3 regions of the Thermobifida fusca YX genome follow, and region 1 is predicted to be linked to each of the others. Evidence: predicted binding sites of a transcription regulator. Region 1 holds the regulator's gene; each other region holds the start of a gene.
The links. Region 1 encodes LexA, which represses DNA repair genes until DNA is damaged. Its sites were predicted from a motif close to TCGAACANNTGTTCGA; they were not measured.

Region 1 (7,359 bases):
GGGACTCTTTCGGCCTGCCCGCGGAGAACGCCGCCATCAAACACAACTTCCACCCGGCCGAGTGGACCTACACCAACATTGAGACCCAGGCCGAGTCGTTCCGGCGCTACGCCATCTCTTTGGACTGGTCCCGTCGTCTGCACACCAGCGACCCCGAGTACTACCGCTGGAACCAGTGGTTCTTCCTCCGGTTCTTCGAACGCGGTCTGGCCTACCGCAAGGACGGCCTGGTCAACTGGTGCCCCAAGGATCAGACCGTGCTCGCCAATGAGCAGGTCATCCAGGGCAAGTGCGAGCGCTGCGGCACCGAGGTCGAGCGGCGGGCGCTCAACCAGTGGTACTTCAAGATCACGGACTACGCCCAGCGGCTGCTGGACGACATGGAGCAGCTCGAGGGCAAGTGGCCCGAGCGCGTGCTGACCATGCAGCGCAACTGGATCGGCCGTTCGGAAGGCGCTGACGTCCAGTTCACTATCGAAGGCCGCGAGGAACCGGTCACCGTCTTCACTACGCGACCCGACACCCTGTACGGGGCGACGTTCTTCGTGGTCGCCCCCGACTCGCCGCTGGCCGACGAACTGTGCGCGCCTGAACAGCGGGAAGCGTTCGAGGCCTACCGCACCCAGGTCAGCAAGCTGAGTGACATCGAACGCCAGTCGACCGAGCGGGAGAAGACCGGCGTCTTCCTGGGCCGCTACGCGATCAACCCGGTCAACGGGGAGCGCATCCCGGTCTGGGCGGCCGACTACGTACTGGCCGACTACGGCCACGGCGCGATCATGGCGGTGCCCGCACACGACCAGCGCGACCTGGACTTCGCCCGCAAGTTCAACCTGCCGGTCCGTGTTGTCGTGGACACGGGCGAGCCCGACCCCGCTGAGACGGGGATCGCCACCCCCGGGGAGGGCACGCTCATCAACTCCGGTCCGCTGAACGGCCTCAGCAAGAGCGAAGCGATCCCCCGCATCATCGAGATCCTCACCGAACGCGGCACCGGCAAGGCCGCCGTCAACTACCGGCTGCGCGACTGGCTGGTGTCCCGCCAGCGGTTCTGGGGCACTCCCATTCCGATCATCCACTGCCCGGAGTGCGGCGAAGTTCCGGTCCCCGACGAAGAACTGCCGGTGCGCCTGCCCGACCTGCGCGGGGCTGCCCTAGCCCCCAAGGGGGTCTCCCCGCTGGCCGCCGCCACCGACTGGGTCAACGTGTCCTGCCCCCGCTGCGGCGGGCCCGCCAAACGGGACACGGACACGATGGACACCTTCGTCGACTCCTCCTGGTACTTCTTGCGCTACTGCTCGCCCAACCTGGACACCGCGCCGTTCGACCAGGAGAAAGTCGCCAAGTGGGGACCGATCGACCAGTACGTCGGCGGTGTCGAGCACGCGATCCTGCACCTGCTCTACAGCAGGTTCTTCACCAAGGTCCTCTACGACATGGGCATGGTGCCGTTCACCGAGCCCTTCGTCCGGCTGCTCAACCAGGGCCAGGTCATCAACCAGGGCAAGGCCATGTCCAAGTCGCTGGGCAACGGTGTGGACCTGGGGCAGGAGATCGACCGCTACGGGGTTGACGCCGTCCGGCTGACCATGGTGTTTGCCGGGCCGCCGGAGGAAGACATCGACTGGGCAGACGTGTCCCCGGGGGCATCGGTGAAGTTCCTCAACCGTGCCTACCGGGTGATGGCGGAGGCCGCAGCCGCCTCTGCACCGGGGGTGGACCCGGCCACCGGCGACCTGGCGCTGCGGCGGATGACCCACCAGACCCTGGCGAAGGTTACCGAGGCCGTGGAAGCCCAGCGGTTCAACGTCGCCATCGCGCGGATCATGGAACTCGTCACCGCTGCTCGCCGGGCGATCGACTCGGGCCCTGGCGCCGCCGACCCCGCGGTGCGTGAAGCCGCTGAGGTGATTGCGATCACCTTGGGTCTGTTCGCTCCCTACGTCGCCGAGGAAGGCTGGGAGATGCTCGGCCACACCGGATCGGTGTCGGTGGGCACCTGGCGGGAGCCCGACCCTGCGCTCCTGGTCCAGGAGAGCGTGACGTGCGTGGTCCAGGTGGCCAGCAAGGTCCGCGACAAGCTGCAGGTCTCCCCGGACATTTCCGCGGAAGAGCTGGAGCGGCTGGCCCTCGCCTCGGAGAAGGTCCAGAATCACATCGCCGGACGTGAGATCCGCAGGATCGTGGTCCGTGAGCCCAAACTGGTCAACATCGTGGTCGCCTAAACGCCGACCACTGCTGAGGTACCGCAACCGGGCCGCCGCCCGCAGCCGGACCGTGGGCGGGCGCGGAAGAGGAGAACACGACGATGGACGAGGCGAGGCGGCGCACAGTGGTGCGCGGGGCCGCGGTGGTGGGCGGCGCTGCCGTGGTGAGCGCCGCGGCCATCACCGGCGGCCTGCTGTGGGCGAAGCACGGTCCCGCAGTGGAGGCCGCTCCCACGGACGCGTACCCGCAGCCGCCCGCCTGCACGTCAGTGCCGAGTGCGACCGTGGAAGGCGCGGTCCCCGCAGCAGTGCTCGAAGCGGAGACCGTTGGGCCGCTCCCGCTCTCCGCCGGCCGGTCGTGCGTGTGGTCCTCACTGGACGCTTCCGGTGAGGACCCGCGGATGCTCATCGTCTCCTTCCGCGCCCACTTCAGCGACAGCCAATCGAGCGGGGAGGAGCGCGCAGCAGCAGAACTGGACGCTTTGGCGGAGGGGGAGCTGTCGCGCGGGGACACGCTGGTGCGGCCCGCCGGGGTCGGTGAGGGAGCCGAGGCCGCGACCAGGGACCGCAACCTGACGATCCGGGTCTGGTACGGCGGGGCCGACGCCGGGGAGAAAGTAGCGGCGATCGCCGCAGAGGTGGCGGCGGCCCTGTAACGGAGCCGGGAAGCCGGACCGTCCGCTCCGCCCGGCTTGGGGAGATTACCGCGAACTTTATCGCGGTAAGCGGCTTCTTACCCGGTGAAGTGATGCTCAGGGATCGGGCTCCTCTGCCAGACCTCCCGTCCGAACCAGCGAGTAACGTTGGCTCGGTGGCAGAGGAAGAGCGTCGATCTCCGGACAGGTGAAGGGAAGTCCATGGTCCAGCCGCCTCCCCCCGGCGGGTCCGCCACCCTCCATGAGGAGCCGCGCGGCAGCGGACGCGGCTGCGCGGTGGCTGTGCTGGTCAGCGCAGTACTCGTCCTCGTGCTGCTGGGGTGCGGAGGAGTCGGCCTCCTCGTCTGGCTGCGCGGTCCCGGCGGGGACTATGCGGAGGCCCCACCGTGCGCCCTCGTCGAAGAGAGCGGAGTCCTTGACCAACTGGTCAAGGGGTACGTGACCGACCTCGACGCTCCCGTAGACACCCAGGGCGCTACGTGGTGGGACGGCACCCAATGCCGGTGGACGACCACGGAGGATTCTCCCGGGATGCCGTCGAGCGTGAGTGTGGCCTTCATCCGCAGCGGAAACCGTTTCGGCCACGGGGGAGAGGCCTCCGCCCGAGCCGATCTGAAACGGGAATCGGAGGACAACGCGACGACCGCCGTGACGGGACTCGGAGACGAGGCCGTGCGGTGGTACGACGCCACAACCCTGCACGGGTGCGTGGCGGTGCGGAAGTCCAATCTCATGATCTCCGCTTGCTACGAGGCCAGCACGGACTTCTCCGCCACCCGGGAGGTCTCTGCGGAAGAGGCAATGGACGGTGCCGTGAGCGTGGCCCAGGAGATCGTCGCGACCCTGGAGCAGGAGTGAATCCGCTTCCAGCAGTCGAGAGCCCTGCCGGGGCGGCCTCCGCCAGGGATGCCGTGAAACCCCGCACACGAACGACCTTCCACTGTTGTTGGATAAGGATCATCCCATGACCCAACCTTCTTCTCCCTCGTCGCCGCACGGGCCGCAACCCCCGTACGGATCCCAGCCCTACGGCCCCCCGCCTCCTCCCCCCGGGCAGCCGCCCCACGGGGCGCAGTTCTCTCCCCCGCCGTACGGAGCGGGAGGATATCCGCCTGCTCCGCAGAAGACAGGGAGAAACGGCTGCTTGATCGCCGGGATCGTCGTGGGCGCGGCAGCGGTCCTCGGTATCGCCGGGATCCTCGTATTCGCCGCTCTGAGCAGCAGCGACAGCACCTCAGACCAGGAGACGTCCGCCACCGGGGAGACCTCGGACTCCCAGGGGACGACCTCGTCCGAGGTGGAAGGGGACTTCACGATGCTGCCCGGCTGCTCGGTGGGGGAGCACAGCGAGCTGGAACGGCTCGTCCCCGACTACCGCGGGGAGGTTGAAGACGTCGACACCGGCGGCCAGGAATGGTGGGAAGGGCAGCACTGCTCCTGGGACAACGTCAACAGCCTGGGCAACGGCAGCTACGCCTTCCTCACGATCATGCTCAACGACCCTGGGGAGCGCTACCACACCAGCGACGACCTGGAGTGGTATTCCCAGGACTACACCACGACGGAGGTCTCCGGCCTCGGTGAAGGAGCCGTGTCCTGGTACGACAGTGAGAACCAGGTCGGCTGTGTTGCCACGTACGTGGCGAACCTGTCGTTCGCGTCCTGCTACGACAAGGTGAACTTCGGGGTGTCGCTTCCCGAGGAGGAGGCGATCCAGGAAGCGGAGACCTTGGCCCGCGCCACCCTCGAAGAGATCCGCCGCGGCGACTACCAGTAACGGACCGTTCCAGACGAGAGTGACCAGTCCTGGCCGTCCCCAGTGCGTGCCCCTTGCGGCGCGCCTGGGGCGGCCAGGCCAGTGGAGACAACGGGGCGGAAAATCCTACGAGAAAACAGCGGTAACAATTACCGACAAATGGCCCAAAAAGGACAATTCAGAGATTAATTACGGGGTCGTATCAAACTGAAGCGAAGTCGTTATACCTTGCGAAGAACGGTGACGACTTTGCCCAGAATGGTCGCAGAATCGCCGTTGATGGGATCGTAGGCGCTGTTTCGCGGCAGCAGCCAGACGTGTTCTCTGTCACGCTTGAAGACCTTGACCGTGGCCTCGTCGCCTAGAAGCGCGGCCACGATATCCCCGTTGTTAGCGTCAGGCTGCTGACGGACAACGACCAGGTCACCGTCGGCGATAGCGGCATCGATCATGGAATCGCCCACGACGGTGAGCATGAAGAGCGTGCCCTCTCCGACAAGCTGCCGCGGCAGGGAGAGCACATCCTCGACATGCTCCTCCGCCAGAATCGGGCCGCCCGCCGCGATCCGGCCGAGCAGGGGAATGTCCACGATTTCCTCGGAGCCGGAGAGCCCGCCGAGTTCCCTTCGCGTGCGTCCGGAAGTTTTATGTGGAATACGAATTTCCACCGCTCGGGGGCGGTTCTGATCGCGGTGAAGGTACCCCTTGCGTTGCAACACCTTCAACTGGTGCGCGACACTTGAGGGGCTAGACAGCCCCACCGCCTCCCCGATCTCCCGGATGGACGGCGGATATCCCCGCTCACGCACGTAGCGGTGGATGACGTTGAGGACACTCCGCTGACGTTCCGTGAGTGTCGGAGCGTCACCTGTCTGCTCGGCAGAGGACCCCACGGAGTCATCCGTGCGGACCGGGTGGAGTGCGGAGACGGAACTCTCCTCCGTGTAAGGCTGGTGCCCTCCGCGGTTCTCCTCCGGCACGTCCGGCCTCCTCGGCGGTTAGTGTCCTCCGTTGGGGACTGTCGGCTTGCTACGACATCAATGCTCGTTCCGAAGGTCGAGGGCGTCGGCGTGATAGGACCGACGCCGATGCTCTACCGGAGCGAAACACATTCCACGTTAGTCCTTGGACAAGGCAATATCAAACAAACGTTCGAGATGATGCTGAAAAATTTCCCAGAATGCGGTAGTAATCGAACGCCGGTTCTGGTGGGCGGAGGTTCGAAGGGAAGGACGATGTCCCAGGCCGCGTTGCCGCATGCCCCCACGCCATCCGCTGCCCGCGCTTCCTGTCGGTCTACGAGCGACACGGACGCTGCCCGCGGCGGTCTGGAAACCGATCTTTACGACTGGTCCAAGGAGGTACCGGAGTGGATCAATGACGTCCCTCCACCCGAGGTCCGGCGAAGTCCGGCCAGTCCCGCCCGTAAACGGGCCGTACGCCCCGTCCCCGCAGGGCCCCCGCGGCTGACCAGGAGAGGACGGATCGTCCTGTTCTGCCTGCTCGGCACGGCAGCCGCCGCCGGCTGCGCCCTGTTCGCCGTAGCGTTTCTGGCCCTCAGCGCCTCCAACGCGGACGCTTCCACCGACACGCTCCTCCACCTCCCCGAACGGTCACGCACGGTCGTGGTCAACGAGGGAGACACGCTCTGGGAGATCGCTGAACGACTCCGTCCCGCAGAAGACCCGCGCAAGACTGTGGACGAGATCGTCGAGATCAACGGCCTCACCGAACCGGTGCTCACCCCAGGACAGGAACTCGTTCTACCATCCCCCTGAGACAGACGCTTCGCTCCCGCACACCGCACAGTTGCGAACATCTCCAGCCACACACACCGTTCGCAGTCCGAAGCCGTGCGTGGCGACACGCCGGACGGACTTGTCTCAGGTTGCGTCTAAGACTCTCTAGCCGTAGGTTAACGGCCACTAGATCTAGTGCCTTCGTGGATGAAACCATCCACAAATTGTGGTTGTCCGGTGTTGACCTGGGAAGGATGACAAACAGTGCGCTGTCCCTTCTGCCACAACCAGGACACCCGGGTGATCGACAGCCGGGCCGCAGAAGAAGGTACAGCGATCCGACGCCGTCGCTCCTGCCCGGCCTGTGAGAGAAGGTTCACCACCCAGGAGACGGTGCTGCTCATGGTCACCAAGCGATCAGGAGCCACGGAGCCCTTCTCCCGCAGCAAGATCATTGCCGGAGTCCGACGGGCCTGCCAGGGCCGCCCGGTCACCGAGGACGCGCTCGCGCTCCTCGGACAGCGGGTCGAGGAGGAGATCCGCAGCCGCGGGGTTGCGGAAGTCAGCTCGCACGAGATCGGACTGACCATCCTCGGACCGCTGCGCGACCTCGATGAAGTCGCCTACCTGCGCTTCGCGAGCGTCTACCGCAGCTTCGAATCCCTCGAAGACTTCGAACGCGAGATCGCGGAGCTGAGGGCAGAGCGCACAGCAACCCAGGGCTGAACCCACCACCGGGCACCACAGCGTTCAACAAGCCATAGAGGACACTCAGGGTGCCGCCGGCTACGGCAGACGAACGGCGACCACCCTCGGATACACCTTTCCACCAAGGGGAGCGAAGCACGATGACCGAGACGGTGAGCGGCTCTGCCACGCGTAAAGGCAGAAAACCTCGCAGGGGGGTGAAGATCCAACGCGTCTTCACCACTCCTGGAGTCCACCCCTACGACACTGTGGAGTGGGAACGCCGCGACGTCGTCATGACCAACTGGCGCGAT
Region 2 (7,359 bases), 1.6 Mb from region 1:
TCCTGCGCGATACCCTCGTAGACGACGTGGCACAAAACACCGTGAAATAACGTCCGAGGACCCGTTCAAGACCCCGGAGTCGGGGAACAAAACCTCACCAAGATCGTGTTATCCCTCCAGCGAACAAGGAAGCTATGAGGTGCGACGATCGGGCTTCGGGCGGGTACGGTGTTTTTATGAAGGTCGCTACCGGTAGGAGGGAGCGCGAATGATGGTCCTGCTTCGTCACCTGCTCGGTGACGTGCTACGGCAGCTTCGTCAGCGGCAGGGCCGCACTCTCCGCGAGGTGTCGGCCGATGCCCGAGTGTCGTTGGGGTACCTGTCAGAGGTCGAACGCGGACAGAAGGAGGCTTCCTCTGAACTGCTCGCCTCGATCTGTGGCGCGCTGGGAGTCCCCCTCTCCCAGGTTCTTCGAGAGGTTTCCGACCAGCTCGCTCTCGCTGAACTCCAGGAGGCGGCGCTCAGCGGTTCGGTCCCGGCGGATTCCGCTGCCGGTCCCGACAGGCTCGGCATCGACTCCACCATCCCCGATCGCGTTCCGGAGGTTGTCGACATGGTGGGGGTGTAGGCCCGCCCCCGCGAAGCCGAACGGGTCGACCGCGGTGCACACGGTCGACCCGTTCGCGCTCCCTCCCCGGAGTGCTTTTCCTGGGTTTTCCCCGGCAGGTCTGGGGTAGTGGACTCCCCGTTGTCACTGCTATCGCACATCGGGGGTTGAACCATGGCCAAGATCCACAGCGCGCTGAGCGAAGAAGCCCGCAAGTCTGTCGGACAGACGCTCCAAGCCGCGATCGTCGATCTGATCGACCTCACGCTGCTGGGCAAGCAGGCGCACTGGAACGTGATCGGCCGCAACTTCCGTTCCATCCACCTGCAGCTCGACGAGCTCGTGGAAGCGGCACGCAAGCACACGGACACTCTCGCGGAGCGCGCCATCGCGCTCGGGGTGAACCCGGACGGGCGGGTGAGCCGGATCGCCCAGGACACCCGTCTTCCCCAGCTCGACCCCGGCTACATCCAGGACGACAAGGTGGTCGCGTTCGTGGTGGAAGCGCTCAGCGGCGCAGTCGACCGCTTCCGGGAGCACGTCAAAGCCACGGAGGAAACCGACCCGATCACGCAGGACCTGCTCATCGCGGCAGCCCAGGACCTTGAACAGCAGCACTGGATGTTCCAGGCCATGAGCTAGCCCTGGTCGGGCGGCGCTGACTTCCTGTGCTGCAGGGGCCGCAGCGCGGCCGGGGGATGAGGGGTCAGCTCGTCCAGGCCTCGGGGTTCTCGGCCAGTGAGCGGACGGATTCCGGAAGCTGCGAGGTGGCCACGTGCTCGAGGGTCACCGATTCGAGGATGGCCCGCTCACTGGCCCGCAGGGCGATCCACACCTGTTGCAGGCTGCGCGCCGCACCGTCGTATTCGAGGTGCTCGGGGCGTTCTCCACGCACGTTTGCCAGCGGGCCGTCCACGGCGCGGATGATGTCGGCCAGCGAGATCTCCGAGGCCGGGCGTGCCAGCCAGTATCCGCCGACCGGCCCACGCTGACTGCGCACCAGGCCGGCACGGCGCAGTTGCGTCAGGATGTTCTCCAGGAACTTGCCAGGAATGGCTTGGGCACGTGCGAGCTGCTCGGCCGTGACGGGACCGCCACCGACGGCCGCAAGTTCGGCAGCGGCACGGAGTGCGTAATCAACCCGGGCGGAAAGGCGCATGCTGCGATTATGCCTTGGAATCCGAAGAGGTCCGGCCAGTGGGGCGGCCGAGGAGCAGTCGAGGAATGCTGCCGTAGTGTCTCATCCGCTGGTTCTCCTCCAGGGACTGTCCGGTGGGCGCGCCTGCTCCCCGCTGCCGGGAAGTCCCGGCGGGCAAGGCCGCACGTCACACTTGTCCCTTCCAGGCTACCTACCGGTCGCGGTGGTGCGGTCCGGAGTGAGACGGCGCCGCATCACGACGCGGGGGAGGACCGCGATTCCGGCTGCAATCTCTTCGCGCCACTGCCGGGCTAACTGCGGTCCCCACTCCGGTTCCGGGAGCACCGTGAAACCGTGCCGTGCGTACCAGGGCGCGTTCCAGGGCAGGTCGCGGAAGGTCGTCAGGGTAATCCACGGGGAGCCGTGCTCTTGCGCGTACGCGCAGGCTGCCGTGAGCAGGGCGGTTCCGATGCCGCGGCGCCCGTAGTCGGGGTGGACGGAGAGCTGCTCCAGATGGGCGGCGCCGTCGAGGACGGTCAGCGCGGCGAAGCCTACGGGCGGCCTGCCGGCCACGAGCACGGCAGCAGCCTGGTCGAAGAGGTCGTCCGGGTCGTCGTCCGGCAGGTGCACTCCGGCGCGGGCGAACAGTGTGTCGGCGGCCCGGCTCACTTCGACGAGTCGCGGCCGGTCCGCTGCGGTCATGGGGCGTATCGTGTGGTCCATTGCTGTGGATGGGCGCGGTTCTCAGACGGGACGCCGGATGCGGCAGGTGTTCCGGGGCCGTGCGCCAACCTATCCGTTTCAGAAGCGTCGGTGTGCCCGGGGCAGTATCGGCTGGACGGTCTGGAGGATTGTGCAGCGCACCCGTCAGCATTGAATGTGATCTAGTTCATAGAAGCCGGGTGGTGGGGTGGATTCTTCCGGTACCGGGCGGGCGCCCCTGCCAGCACACTCCGCGGCCGTGCGGGGAGCGTTCGCCAGCGGGGCGCGCAGACCGCCCCGCGCCTCCCCGGAGCGCTGGGGGACATGCCGCGGCATGCCGGAGTGGCAGAGCGGAACGGGGCCGATACTGGAGGAGAGATGAGACTGTCCCACTTCTGGCAACGCATGGAAGAACACTTCGGCGCCGCCTACGCCGAAAGCCTCTCCCGCGACTACGTGTTCGAAGAACTCGGCTCCCGGACCATCCGCCAGGCCCTCGACGACGGGTTCGACGCCAAAGAGGTCTGGCACGCCGTCTGTCAGGCTTTCGACCTGCCCGCACACGTCTACTGAGGCGGGCCGCGAGCACCAGTCAATCGAACAAAGGTTCGGGTAGGATGGGGCGCGCCTGAGCCTAGAGTGGCTTCAGAGTGGCCCGCCTTTGGGCGCCGCAGCCGACCGGGGGACGGCCCGGAGGTTGTCCACAGCGGGGGAGCACACGTCGCGGGATGTCACTGGCGCGGCGTAGCGTCACCCCCATCATGAAGAAGAAGGCATCGACCCAACAGGGGTTTCCCGTGGCAGCTTCTGATCGAGACAAGGCTCTTGAAACCGCACTCGCGCAGATCGAGCGCCAGTTCGGCAAGGGCACCATCATGCGCCTCGGCGACGACAACCGCCCGCCCATCGAGTCGATCCCCACCGGGTCTATCTCCCTGGACGTGGCGTTGGGAATCGGGGGCATCCCACGCGGCCGGATCGTCGAGATCTACGGTCCGGAGTCGTCAGGGAAGTGCCTTACCGCAGACACCTACGTCTGGACCGACCGCGGTCTGGAGACGGTGGCCGAGGTCTTCGGCCGAGCCGGGCTGCCGCTCTCCAGCACCAGCCGTGTCACCGACGTCCGGGACCGGGACATCCGGGTCGTCAACGAGAAAGGCGAGCTCGAACAGGTCGCCGCGCTCACCCACAACGGCCGCCAGCCGGTGGTGCGGATCACGGTTGCTTCGGGACGCCAGGTCACGGTCACCCGCAACCACCCGCTGCGCGTCATGAACGACGACGGGTTCATCGTCTGGCGCGAAGCGGGACAGCTCCGCGAAGGAGACGTGCTCGTCTCTGCGGCGTTCGGCGCGGTGCAGGCCGCCAGTGGTGGGGGCCTCAGCGAGGATGAGGCCGTCCTCCTCGGCTACCTGACTGCGGCGGGCTCCCTCGACCCTGCGGGGCACGTCTGCTTCACCACCACCGACATCGAGACCGGTGCGGAGTTCGCTGCTCTCGCCGAATGGCTGCTCGACACCACGGTCACCGCTGTCCCCGGCGACGGCCAGGTTGCCTACGTGCTGTCCGACCCGGCGGCCCGGCACACCCTCGCCGAACGGTACGGCGTCGACTACGCCGCTGCCGCCCGGATCCCGCAGTGCGTGCGGACCGCGGGCGACAAGATGCAGCGTGCATTCCTCGCCGCCCTCTACACGGCCGCTGGCTGGACCGACACCTCGGCGGCTGTCGGACTGCGCACTGCCTCCGCGCCACTGGCCCGTGAAGTCCAGTACCTGCTCTACGGTTTGGGAATCCCCGCCGATCTCGACCGCAGCCACGGGAATGGGCAGCACCCGTGGGCCGTCACCATCAGCCCTGCCGCAGCACCCCGCTTCCACACCGAGGTCGGTTTCCGCACCGCCCAGCAGAGCCCCCAGACTGGGCTGCACGAGCCCACCCCGCAGGTGGAAGCCATCCCGAACCTCACCGGGCTGATCCACGCGCTGCGGGACAGCATCGGCGACCGCGCGGAGAGCACCGACGACCCGTTCCCCGCGGCCAGCGGCGGAGCCTACGACCGGGACCAGGTGCGCCGCGTCATCGACTGGGCGAAGCGCCGCACAGACGAGGCCCCGGCGACTGCCAACGCGATCCTCGGCTACCTCACACAACTGACGGACGCCCGCTACACCTACGAGCCGATCACCGCCGTCGAGGACGCGGGGCAGCAGCCCACCTTCGACCTCATGGTGCCGCGCACCCACAGCTTCCTCGCCAACGGCATCCTGTCGCACAACACCACGGTCGCCCTGCACGCCGTCGCCAACGCGCAGCGGGCCGGCGGGATCGCCGCCTTCATCGACGCCGAACACGCGCTCGACCCCTCGTATGCGGAGAAGATCGGCGTCAACATCGACGACTTGCTGCTGTCCCAGCCGGACACGGGAGAACAGGCGCTGGAGATCGTCGACATGCTCGTCCGCTCCGGCGCGATCTCCATCATCGTCATCGACTCGGTGGCCGCCCTCGTGCCGCGCGCCGAGATCGAAGGCGAGATGGGCGACAGCCACGTCGGCCTGCAGGCCCGCCTCATGTCCCAGGCCCTGCGCAAGATCGCCGGAGCCCTCAACCAGACGAAGACCACCGCGATCTTCATCAACCAGCTCCGCGAGAAGGTCGGCGTGATGTTCGGCTGCATGCACTACGACACCCTGGTCACACTGGCCGACGGTACACAGGAGAAGATCGGCACTATCGTCGACCGCAAACTGGACGTCGAAGTCCTCTCCTACGACCCGGAGACGGACCGGATCGTCCCCCGGCGGGTCGTCAACTGGTTCGACAACGGGGCCGCCGACCACTTCCTGCAGTTCACGGTCGGCCGATCCGGCAAGCCCGGCGGGGCGCAGTTCACGGCCACCCCCAACCACCTGATCCGCACCCCGGGAGGCTGGCGGGAAGCCGGTGAGCTGATCGCCGGGGACCGGGTCCTCGTGCACGAACCGCACTACCTGAACGAGCAGCAGCGCCAGGTTGTCTACGGCTCCCTGATGGGTCGCGGCACCCTCGTGCCGGACCGGCACGGCGGCCCTGGCGTGCACTTCTGCATGGCGCACACCGCCGAGCAGGCGGCCTACCTCGACTGGAAGGTCTCCCTGCTGGGGAACATCGCCCACTCCCGGACCGCCGAGGCGTCGGCCACGGTGGGCGTCGAGTTCACCCCGATGCCGGAACTGAGCGAACTGCACCGGGTCGTCGACTTCGGCGACGGGCACACCCACCTCACCTGGGAGTTCCTCAAGCAGCTCACCCCGCTGGCGCTGGCCGTGTGGTACCTGGACGCCGGCACTCTCACCATCCCGCAGTCCGGGACGGACGACGACGCCCGGGTCCAGATCGACGTTGAGACGCTCAGCCCCGGCTCCCGGCAGCGGCTGGTGGAGTACCTGCGCGACACCCACGAACTGGACGCTGCGGTGGTCCAGCAGGGCGCGGACGCGCGGAGCCTCCTCGAGTTCACGCCTGCGGCCACGGTGCGATTCCTGGAATTGGTCGCCCCCTACGTGCCCGAGTCCATGAGCAGCATGCTGCTCGCCCAGTTCCGCGGACGCTGCTCCGTCACCCCGGAGTACAGCGACCCGGTGCAGCGTCTCGTGGCCGCCCCGGTGCTGGACATCCAGGTCAAGCCCGGAAGCACGCGCAAGTTCGACATCGAAGTCGAGGGGAACCACAACTACTTTGTGGACGGGGTCATGGTGCACAACAGCCCGGAGACTACGTCGGGTGGCCGGGCGTTGAAGTTCTACGCCTCCGTCCGCATGGACGTGCGCCGGATCGAGACCTTGAAGGACGGCACGGAAGCCGTCGGAAACCGGACCCGGGTCAAGGTCGTCAAGAACAAGCTGGCTCCGCCGTTCAAGCAGGCCGAGTTCGACATCCTCTACGGGGTCGGCATCTCTCGGGAAGGCGGCCTGCTCGACCTCGGCGTGGAGCACGGGATCGTGCGCAAGTCGGGAGCCTGGTACACCTACGAAGGCACCCAGCTCGGCCAAGGCAAGGAGAACGCCCGGAACTTCCTGCGGGCCAACCCGGACATGGCCGACGAGATCGAAAAGCGCATCAAGCAGAAGCTGGGCATCCCCACGGGCGACGACAGCGCCCCCGCCGAGGAGGCTGCCAAGGACGAGGCGAAGGCCGCGTCCACGACCAAGCGCACCACCCGCAAGACCACGGCGTCGACCTCCGCGTCGAAGTCGGCGGCGCCGAGCACGGATGCCTGACCGCGCCGCAGACGGCAGGGACGGTCCTCCGGGCGGCTCCGCCGCCCCGGAGGACCTCTACGCCCGGGCCCGTGCCATCTGCTTGCGGCTGCTCACCCGTGCCCCGCGCACCCGGGCGCAGCTCACCGACGCGCTGCGGCGGCGGGAGATCCCCGACGAGGTCATCGAAGCGGTGCTGGACCGGTTCGGGGAAGTCGGGATCGTCGACGACGCGGTTTTCGCTGAAGCGTGGGTGGACTCCCGGCACGCGGGACGCGGGCTGGCGCGTCGGGCGCTCGCCGCGGAGCTCCGGCAGCGCGGCGTGGACGAGGACACGGTGCGCGCGGCGGTCGATGGGCTCAGCCCGGCACAGGAGGAGGCCACGGCACGCCAGTTGGTGCGCCGCAGACTCGCCGCGACCCGGGGGAAACCCACTGAGGTGCGGGTGCGGCGGCTCATGGGCATGCTGGCGCGCCGCGGATACTCCGCTGGTCTGGCCTATCGGCTCGTCCGCGAAGAGCTGGAAGCGGAAGGCGTCGAAGTGGACTTCCCGTCCCCTGAGGAGGGATGAGCCCGCTGCGACGCGTATCGGTGTGATGTCCCCAGGGTCACTGTTCTCTTTAATCTCGTTTGAGCAAGCATTAACCCGAGAGTCCGCGGGGTAACCCCTATCCCGACAGAGGACGCGCACGAGCGCGCGGCAGAACCGTCCAGCCAGCCACGCACAGTGG
Region 3 (7,359 bases), 100 kb from region 1:
GTTGAGCCGCTGCGGGTCGAACGGCGGCACCACCCCGCTGGACTGTCCGAACAGCACCAGCATGCCGCGAGGGCGGAGGCAGGCCAGGCTTACGTCGAAAGTGGCCGCGCCCACGCCGTCGTAGACGACCGGCACCCCTTCCCCGCCGGTGAGCCGCCGTACTTCGGTGGTGACATCCTGCTCGGTGTAGCGGATGACTTCGTCGGCCCCCACCGCGCGGGCTTGGCGCTCCTTGGCTTCGGTGGAGACGGTGCCGATGACTCGGGCCCCGCGCCGCTTGGCGAGCTGGACGATGAGCTGCCCGGTGCCGCCGGCGGCGGCATGCACCAGGACAGTGTCGCCCTGCTGGATCGGATAGGTCGAATGGGTGAGGTAGTGCGCGGTGAGCCCTTGGAGGAGGACCGCGGCAGCCTGGTCAAGGGTGACCTCGTCGGGGACAGGCACGAGGTCTTTGGCGGCGGCCACGGCACGCTCCGCATACGAGCCGCGCAGCGCGACGGACGCCACGCGGTCGCCCACGGACACTTCGGTGACGCCCTCCCCCACGGCACTCACCACACCCGCGCCCTCACTGCCCGGGATCCACGGAAGGGACACAGGGTAAATGCCGGTGCGCTGGTAGATCTCGATGAAGTTGACCCCACGGGCCGCGATGTCGACGACGGCTTCTCCAGGGCCGGGGACCGGATCGGCGGTCTCGGTGGGCCGCAGGACTTCCGGACCGCCGGTCTCCTCGACAACGATGGCGCGCATGCGTGGCCTCCTCGCATTCGCGGGCACCGTGCCCGCGCAACAGGACAGACGTTACTGTTACGACCTTTCCCGCTGCCCGCCGTCCAACTGGTACACGGCAAAGTCGTCGAAGACGACCACGATGTTGTCGCCTCCGCCGATTCCCCGGCCGGCCAGCATGCCGGCCTGGGGGGCGTCTTCGCCGTCATAGGGCAGCGGGTTGGTGTCGACCGCCTCCAGGACGTGCTCCCCGTTGAGCCACAGGTTGAGGGTGACCGTGTCGGCTTCGGGGTCCAGTTCGCAGGTGAAGTCGAACGTGTTGACCGGCGCTTCCTCGGCGTCCCTGCTGGGAGTGAGGAAACCGGAGACGGGTTTGGCGGTGACTTCCTCCAGGTGGGTGGAGCCTTGTTCGCCGCCGTGGCGGCGGATCTGGGCTGCGCTGCCGTCCACGCGCACCGTGGCGGAGTAGTAGGTGACGTTGTCTCCGTCGTCGTTGTAGAAGCAGTGCAGCCCGTAGGTTCCGTAGTCCGGTCCGGACACCACCTGGGTGGTGGCGCTGACGCGCACCTGCTCCGGAAGTCCGGCGGGGGGAGCGACCGAGACCGTGGAGGTCCGGGTGTCCCCGTCCGCGCTGAGCGCGTAGCCGCCCTGGTAGTAGCCCGACCAGGAGAAGGTGTTCTCAGGGTCGAAGTCGTAGCCAGCCCACCCGTCCTGGTGGGTGAAGTCGTCTGCGTAGACCTGCATGCCTTCGGGCACTTCAGGGGAGCGGAACAGCACCAGTCCGCCGATGACTGCCCCGGCGAGGAGGGCGACAGCGCTCCCACCGGCGATCGCTATCGCGGGAGAAAAGCGTGTGCCCCGCGTCTTCTGCTCGGTGCCGTTGCCGCCCGGCGGGGTGGGGGCAGCCCAGGGCGGAGTCTGCGGAGAATGCTCGGGGAAGGGGGGAGCGGCTGCGGGCTGCCCGGCGGGAGGAGTAGCCCCGGGGTGTCCGGCGGAGGGTGTAGCGCTGGGCTGTCCGCCGGGAGGAGTGGTGCCCGGCTGGGTGGGAGGGGCCGCTGCTGCCGCGCCCACCTGGGCGGGCACGGCAGCCGGGTTCGGTCCGGAGGGGACCGCTTCCGGCCGCGAGGTGGCAGGCGGGGTCCAAGAGCGCACGACGGTCTCGTGGACCGCGTCCAGGCTCATCTCCTCTTGTCCGACCAGCCGGCTGAGAAGCTGCTGGGCGGTGGGGCGGTTGTCGGGGAATTTGTCCAGCGCGCTTTCCACGAGTTCCCGCAGTGCCGGGTCGAGCCCGGACAGGTTGGGCTGCCCGGCGACGATCTGGTGGAGCACCGCCGGAACAGTGGGGGCGTCGAAGGGGGCCCGCCCGGTGCCCGCGTAGGCGACGAGGCACCCCCACGAGAAGATGTCGGACATGGGGGTGGGGGGTTCGCCCGCGATGAGCTCCGGCGCCAGGTAGGCGGGGGTGCCCATGAGCTGGCTGGAGCGGGTCACCGCGGTGTCGTCGTCCAAGGCGCGGGCGATACCGAAGTCGATCACCTTCGGCCCCACCGAGGACAACAGCACGTTGGCGGGTTTGAGGTCGCGGTGGATGACGCCCGCCCCGTGGATCGCGGTGAGCGCCGCGGCAACCCCCATGGCGAGGCTTTCCAAGGTCCCGCCGTACATCGGACCGTCGGCCTGGATCGCTTCAGCCAGGTTGGGTCCTGCCACGTACTCGGAGACGATGAACAGCGGATCGCCCTCCAACTGCGCGTCGAGTACGGCGGCGGTGGAGAACCGGGCGACCCGGCGTGCCGCTGCCACCTCACGCGCGAAGCGTTGGCGGAACGCGGGATCCTCGCTGAGGTCAGGACGGATCAGCTTGATCGCGACAAGACGTTCCGCAGTGTCTTTACCGAGGTAGACCGTTCCCATACCGCCACGGCCTAGACGACCCACGATGCGGTAGGCGCCCAATTCTGTCGGGTCGCCGGGGCGGAGGGGTTTGGCGCGCTCGTGCCCGTTTCGCGTCACGGTAGGGATTCCTTAGAGGGACAAGGGGGTGCGGTTCGCCTCCCAAAGCCTAGCGATCTCGCCTGGGACAAGGGCGGAGGTATCGCTGCCTGGACGGTCGCAGTCAACCACGAAACCGGGGCATAAGGCGACTCAGTGTGGCAGGGCAGCGTACGGGCACCTTCCCCATTTCCCCTACGCAGCGTGATCTTCTCCCCTATCATTAGAACGCTTGTTCGAACACAGGTGCGAGTTCGGGCACTGGCCGGTCGTGGACGCGCTCATACCGGGAAAGGTGGGGAGCGGTGATGGCAGGACGGGACTACGGGGTCCCCGTGCAGGTCTGGGATCACTACGGGCGGCCGACACGATTCGCATGGCAGGGGCGGATCCACGTAGTCCAGCAGATTCTCGACCACTGGGTGACGGTGCGCGAGGACTACAGCGGCAACGGCAAACGACCGGAGCGGGTCTTCTGGCGGGTCCGTGCCGGCGTTGGGGCGGGCCTCGGGTTGTACGAGCTGCGGTACGACTCCACGACTGAAGACTGGCTGCTGGCCCGGACCGGGTGAGCTGGAAACGCAGCCACGGCGGAGCGGGCGCGCGCCCAGGCGGGTGGGGCCGCGCGCCCGCCGCGTCCCGGGCACGGCGGGATGGGACTACCGAGCGGCAGAGTCCTGGACTGGCGCGGCGCCGCGGGGGTTACTCCGGTACCAGGTTCGCTGCCGCCATCACGACGACGCCCACCACGGCCAGGCTCAGGTTGGCGTACAGCTCATAGCCGGCGAGGAAGTCGAGGTGGGGCAGGATCACCCGGTTGAAGACGTTCAGCAGGAGTCCCATGATCGGCTGGACGTAGAGATGGTCGATGGCCCCGCTGATGCCCATGAGCATCAGCACGAATCCCACTGTCTGCATCATTGACCGCATGCCGGTGACGCTAGACAGGCCACTCGGTCACGCGGATCGGTCAAGAGCACACGTTGGATTGACGGAAGTCGCCGTGTGGCCTCGCGGGCAGCGACGAAAGTAGCGACTGCGGTGACTTCGGTATGGTCTCGGGCCGCGCACCGGAAGACCCCGGCGCAGGGACCGTAGGCTCTTCTCAAGATGACTGCAGCCAAGCGTCCCCGCCGCCTCCGCGACTGGCTCGTGGACTTCGCACTGTTCGCCCTGGCCGTCGTCTGGGGCATCGTACTGTCCGGGCTGCGGATCAGCGCAGCCGAGGTCCCTAGCGTCGTCCCCGCATGGCTGTTCACCCTGGATCAAGCGGTCGGCGCATTGGGCTGCGGGGCGCTGTGGTTCCGCCGCCGCTGGCCCACCGAGGTAGCGGTGGCGCTCGTGCTGCTGTCGAGCTTCTCGGAGATGGTGTCCGGGGCGATGTTGGTCGGGCTGTTCACGGTCGCCGTGCACCGGCCGCCGCGCACTTCGCTGACGGTTTTTGCGCTCAGCCTGCTCGCTGCCGTCGCCTATGCGCTGCTGCGTCCCGAACCCGGCGCTCCCGGCCTGCTGCTGTTCTTCATCGGCGCGGCCTGTCAAGGCACCGCCACCGGCTGGGGACTGTTCGTGCACCACCGCCGCCGGCTCCTCGTGTCGTTGCGGGAACGCGCAGAGGCGGAGGCGCGACGCGCAGCCCGGGAGGAGATCGCCCGCGAAATCCACGACGTTCTCGGACATCGGCTGTCCCTGCTGAGCGTGCACGCCGGAGCGTTGGCGTACCGTCCCGACGCGCCCCCTCAAGACATCGCCCGCGCTGCCCGCGTGATCCGGGAAAGCGCCCACCAGGCGCTGCAGGACCTCCGCCAGGTGGTGGGTGTGCTGCGCGCCCCGGTCGGAGAACTGCCGCAGCCGGTGTTCGCCGACCTTCGCTCGCTCGTGGCTGAGGCCGAGCAGAGCGGGATGCGGATTCGCCTGGTCCAGGAGGTGGCCGGGGAGGTTCCCGACGCGTTGGGCCGGACCGTCTACCGGATCGTGCAGGAAGCGGTGACCAACGTCCGCAAGCACGCCCCAGGTGCGGCGGTGACCGTGGCGGTCAACGGGGCGGCAGGCACCGGGCTGGATGTGGCGGTGACCAATACCGCGCCGACAGCCCCCGCCACAGCGGGCCAGGCTCCTGGCCCAGGGTACGGGCTGCTGGGCCTGGCGGAACGGGTGCGGGTCGCCGACGGGGAGCTGGAGTACGGGCCGCTTGCCGACGGCGGGTGGCGGCTTACGGCTCGACTACCCTGGCCGTCGTGACCCAGCCTGCCGATCCGCCGATCACTGTGCTGCTCGTCGACGATGATCCGCTCGTGCGCGCCGGCTTGACCATAATGCTGGGTGGGGCACCGGACCTGCGGGTGGTGGGGGACGCGGGCGACGGCGCCCAAGCGCTCGCCCTCGTCGACGAGCACCACCCGGACGTGGTGCTCATGGACATCCGCATGCCGGGCATGGACGGGCTGACCGCGACCGAGCGGCTGCGTGCCCGGCGCAACGCCCCCGAAGTGATCGTGCTCACCACGTTCGACGCCGATCAGCACGTCCTGCGTGCGCTGCGTGCCGGGGCCGCCGGCTTCCTGGTGAAGGACACTCCGCCCGAAGAGATCGTGGCGGCGGTGCGGCAGGTGGCCTGCGGCAACCCGGTCCTGTCCCCGACCGTCCTGCGCAGGCTCATCGCGCGGGTCGCCGACCCTGAGGCAGACCTGCGGCGGAGCCGTGCCCGGCAGCGGCTCGCCCACCTCAACGACCGGGAGCGCGAGGTGGCGGTAGCGGTGGGCCGCGGCCTGTCCAACGCGCAGATCAGCGCGGCCCTGCATCTGAGCGTGCCGACGGTGAAAACGCACGTCTCCGCCATTCTGGCCAAGTTCGGTTTCACCAACCGGGTCCAGATCGCCCTGCTGGTGCATGACGCGGGCCTTCTCGACGACGCGACGCCCTGAACTGGTCAGTACCCTTCCCACGCGGTGCGGTGGTAGTCGATGATGCGCGGGTTCAGCAGGGTCGACGGCTGGGATTCGCCCTGCGCCCCAGGCCGCCGGTCTTTGGGGAAGACTTGGGCGGCGTGCAGGACTGCCGCGTCGAGGAAGTCGGTGTCGGGCAGGTCGTCGGGGAGGGTGAGTGCGGGGGCACGGTCGGTCGCGGCGAGGAAGAACCCCCAGTCGCCGAAGCTGGGCACGTCCACGTGGTAGGGGGTGGTGTGCAGTCCGGCTTCCTCCATGCTCTGTCCGACACTCCAGTAGGCGCGGGAGGCGAAGTACGGAGACCCGGCTTGGACGACGACCCGCGCTTCTTCCGCCATAGCCTGCCGGACCAGTCCGTAGAACTCCACCGAATACAGTTTGGCGGTGTTGACGTCGTCGGGGTCGGGGAGGTCCACGACGATCGCGTCGAACTGCTCGGTGGTGGTCCGCAGCCAGGTGAACGCGTCGTCGTGGACGACGGTGACGCGTTCGTCGGCGAACGCATCCCGGTTGAGCGCGGTGATGCGGGGGTGGGTGCGAGCCAGGTCAACTACGGCCGGGTCGAGGTCGACGAGGACAACGCGTGCCACGTCCGCGTATTCGAGGATTTCGCGCAGGGCCAAGCCGTCCCCGCCGCCGAGGACGAGCACGGTGCGGCGCGGCCCGTTCATCACCGGGTGGACGAGCGACTCGTGGTAGCGGTACTCGTCCAGGGAGGAGAACTGGAGGTCGCCGTTGAGGAACAGCCGAAGGTCGGTGCGGGCGAGGTTCTCCGTGAGGACGATCTCCTGGTAGTCGGAGCGTTCCGCGTAGACCACTGGGTCTCGGTAGAGGGCTTGGCGGGCGTCCACTTCGAACCGCTCGGACAGGGCGAGTGCGCTCCCGGACACCGCCATGACCAGGGCGAGCCCGGCGGCGAGTCCGATCCTGCCGCCGCGGGTGAGGGAGTGCCGGAACAGCCAGAGCACGATCGCTATTCCGGTGACCGCGTTGAGGATGCCGACCAGGAGCACGCCTTCCAGCAGTCCGAAGACGGGCAGGAGCAGGAAGGGGAAAGCAAGGCCGCCGATGAGGCCGCCCACGTAGTCGGCGGCGAACAGGTCAGCGACCGCACTGGCGGCCTCTTGACGGCGTATGCGCTGGATGAGGGTCATCAGCAGCGGGATTTCCGCGCCGATGAGGACACCGATGAGGAAGGACAGGCTGACGAGGGCGGGCTGGTAGAGCGAGAACCAGGCGAACGCCGCATAAAGGATCAGGACGGATAGGCCGCCAAGCAGGGACAGCAGGCCTTCCACCACGGCGAACCAGAACGCGGGCCGGTGGGTGAGCTGTTTGGAGGCCAGGGATCCGACGCCCATGGCGAAGACCATGACCGCCAGGACCACGGACGCCTGGGTGATGGTGTCGCCGAGCAGGTAGCTGCCGAGGGCGACGAGAGCGAGCTCGTAGACGAGGCCGCACGCGGCGCAGACGAAGACCGCGAACAGCACGACGAACCGGGCGATCCGCGGGGGCAGGGGCAGGCGTTCCTTCTGCTCGGCTGGTTGCGCCGGTGTGGTGTCGACCATCAGTAGATGGCGGTGGCCACGACCGCTGCGACCGCGAGGTGGGCGGAGGCGTTGACCCAGGCGGCAGGGTGCAGTTCGTTCTCCGCGACGATCGAGCCGAGCTTGCCGGGGGTGAGCAGGTC

Region 2: the regulator LexA is predicted to act here: its motif matches at 2,984-2,999, upstream of recA (intein-containing recombinase RecA).
Region 3: the regulator LexA is predicted to act here: its motif matches at 2,949-2,964, upstream of TFU_RS11045 (DUF6504 family protein).

What each region holds. Positions count from the first base shown of each region.
Region 1 covers NC_007333.1:2,521,181-2,528,539, reverse strand. Annotated here, with positions in the region: gene leuS (leucine--tRNA ligase) at 1-2,225, shown strand, start outside; gene TFU_RS10645 (hypothetical protein) at 2,309-2,863, shown strand; gene TFU_RS10640 (hypothetical protein) at 3,065-3,721, shown strand; gene TFU_RS10635 (hypothetical protein) at 4,008-4,640, shown strand; gene lexA (transcriptional repressor LexA) at 4,841-5,599, opposite strand; gene TFU_RS10625 (LysM peptidoglycan-binding domain-containing protein) at 5,855-6,397, shown strand; gene nrdR (transcriptional regulator NrdR) at 6,623-7,084, shown strand; gene TFU_RS10615 (vitamin B12-dependent ribonucleotide reductase) at 7,207-7,359, shown strand, end outside.
Region 2 covers NC_007333.1:943,391-950,749, forward strand. Annotated here, with positions in the region: gene TFU_RS03965 (CinA family protein) at 1-50, shown strand, start outside; gene TFU_RS03970 (helix-turn-helix domain-containing protein) at 209-568, shown strand; gene TFU_RS03975 (Dps family protein) at 722-1,189, shown strand; gene TFU_RS03980 (RrF2 family transcriptional regulator) at 1,254-1,706, opposite strand; gene TFU_RS03985 (GNAT family N-acetyltransferase) at 1,893-2,408, opposite strand; gene TFU_RS03990 (DUF3046 domain-containing protein) at 2,766-2,960, shown strand; gene recA (intein-containing recombinase RecA) at 3,116-6,649, shown strand; gene recX (recombination regulator RecX) at 6,642-7,199, shown strand.
Region 3 covers NC_007333.1:2,625,127-2,632,485, forward strand. Annotated here, with positions in the region: gene TFU_RS11035 (quinone oxidoreductase family protein) at 1-753, opposite strand, end outside; gene TFU_RS11040 (serine/threonine-protein kinase) at 811-2,745, opposite strand; gene TFU_RS11045 (DUF6504 family protein) at 3,033-3,296, shown strand; gene TFU_RS11050 (hypothetical protein) at 3,427-3,645, opposite strand; gene TFU_RS11055 (sensor histidine kinase) at 3,835-4,962, shown strand; gene TFU_RS11060 (response regulator) at 4,959-5,645, shown strand; gene TFU_RS11065 (polyamine aminopropyltransferase) at 5,651-7,237, opposite strand; gene TFU_RS11070 (DUF350 domain-containing protein) at 7,237-7,359, opposite strand, start outside.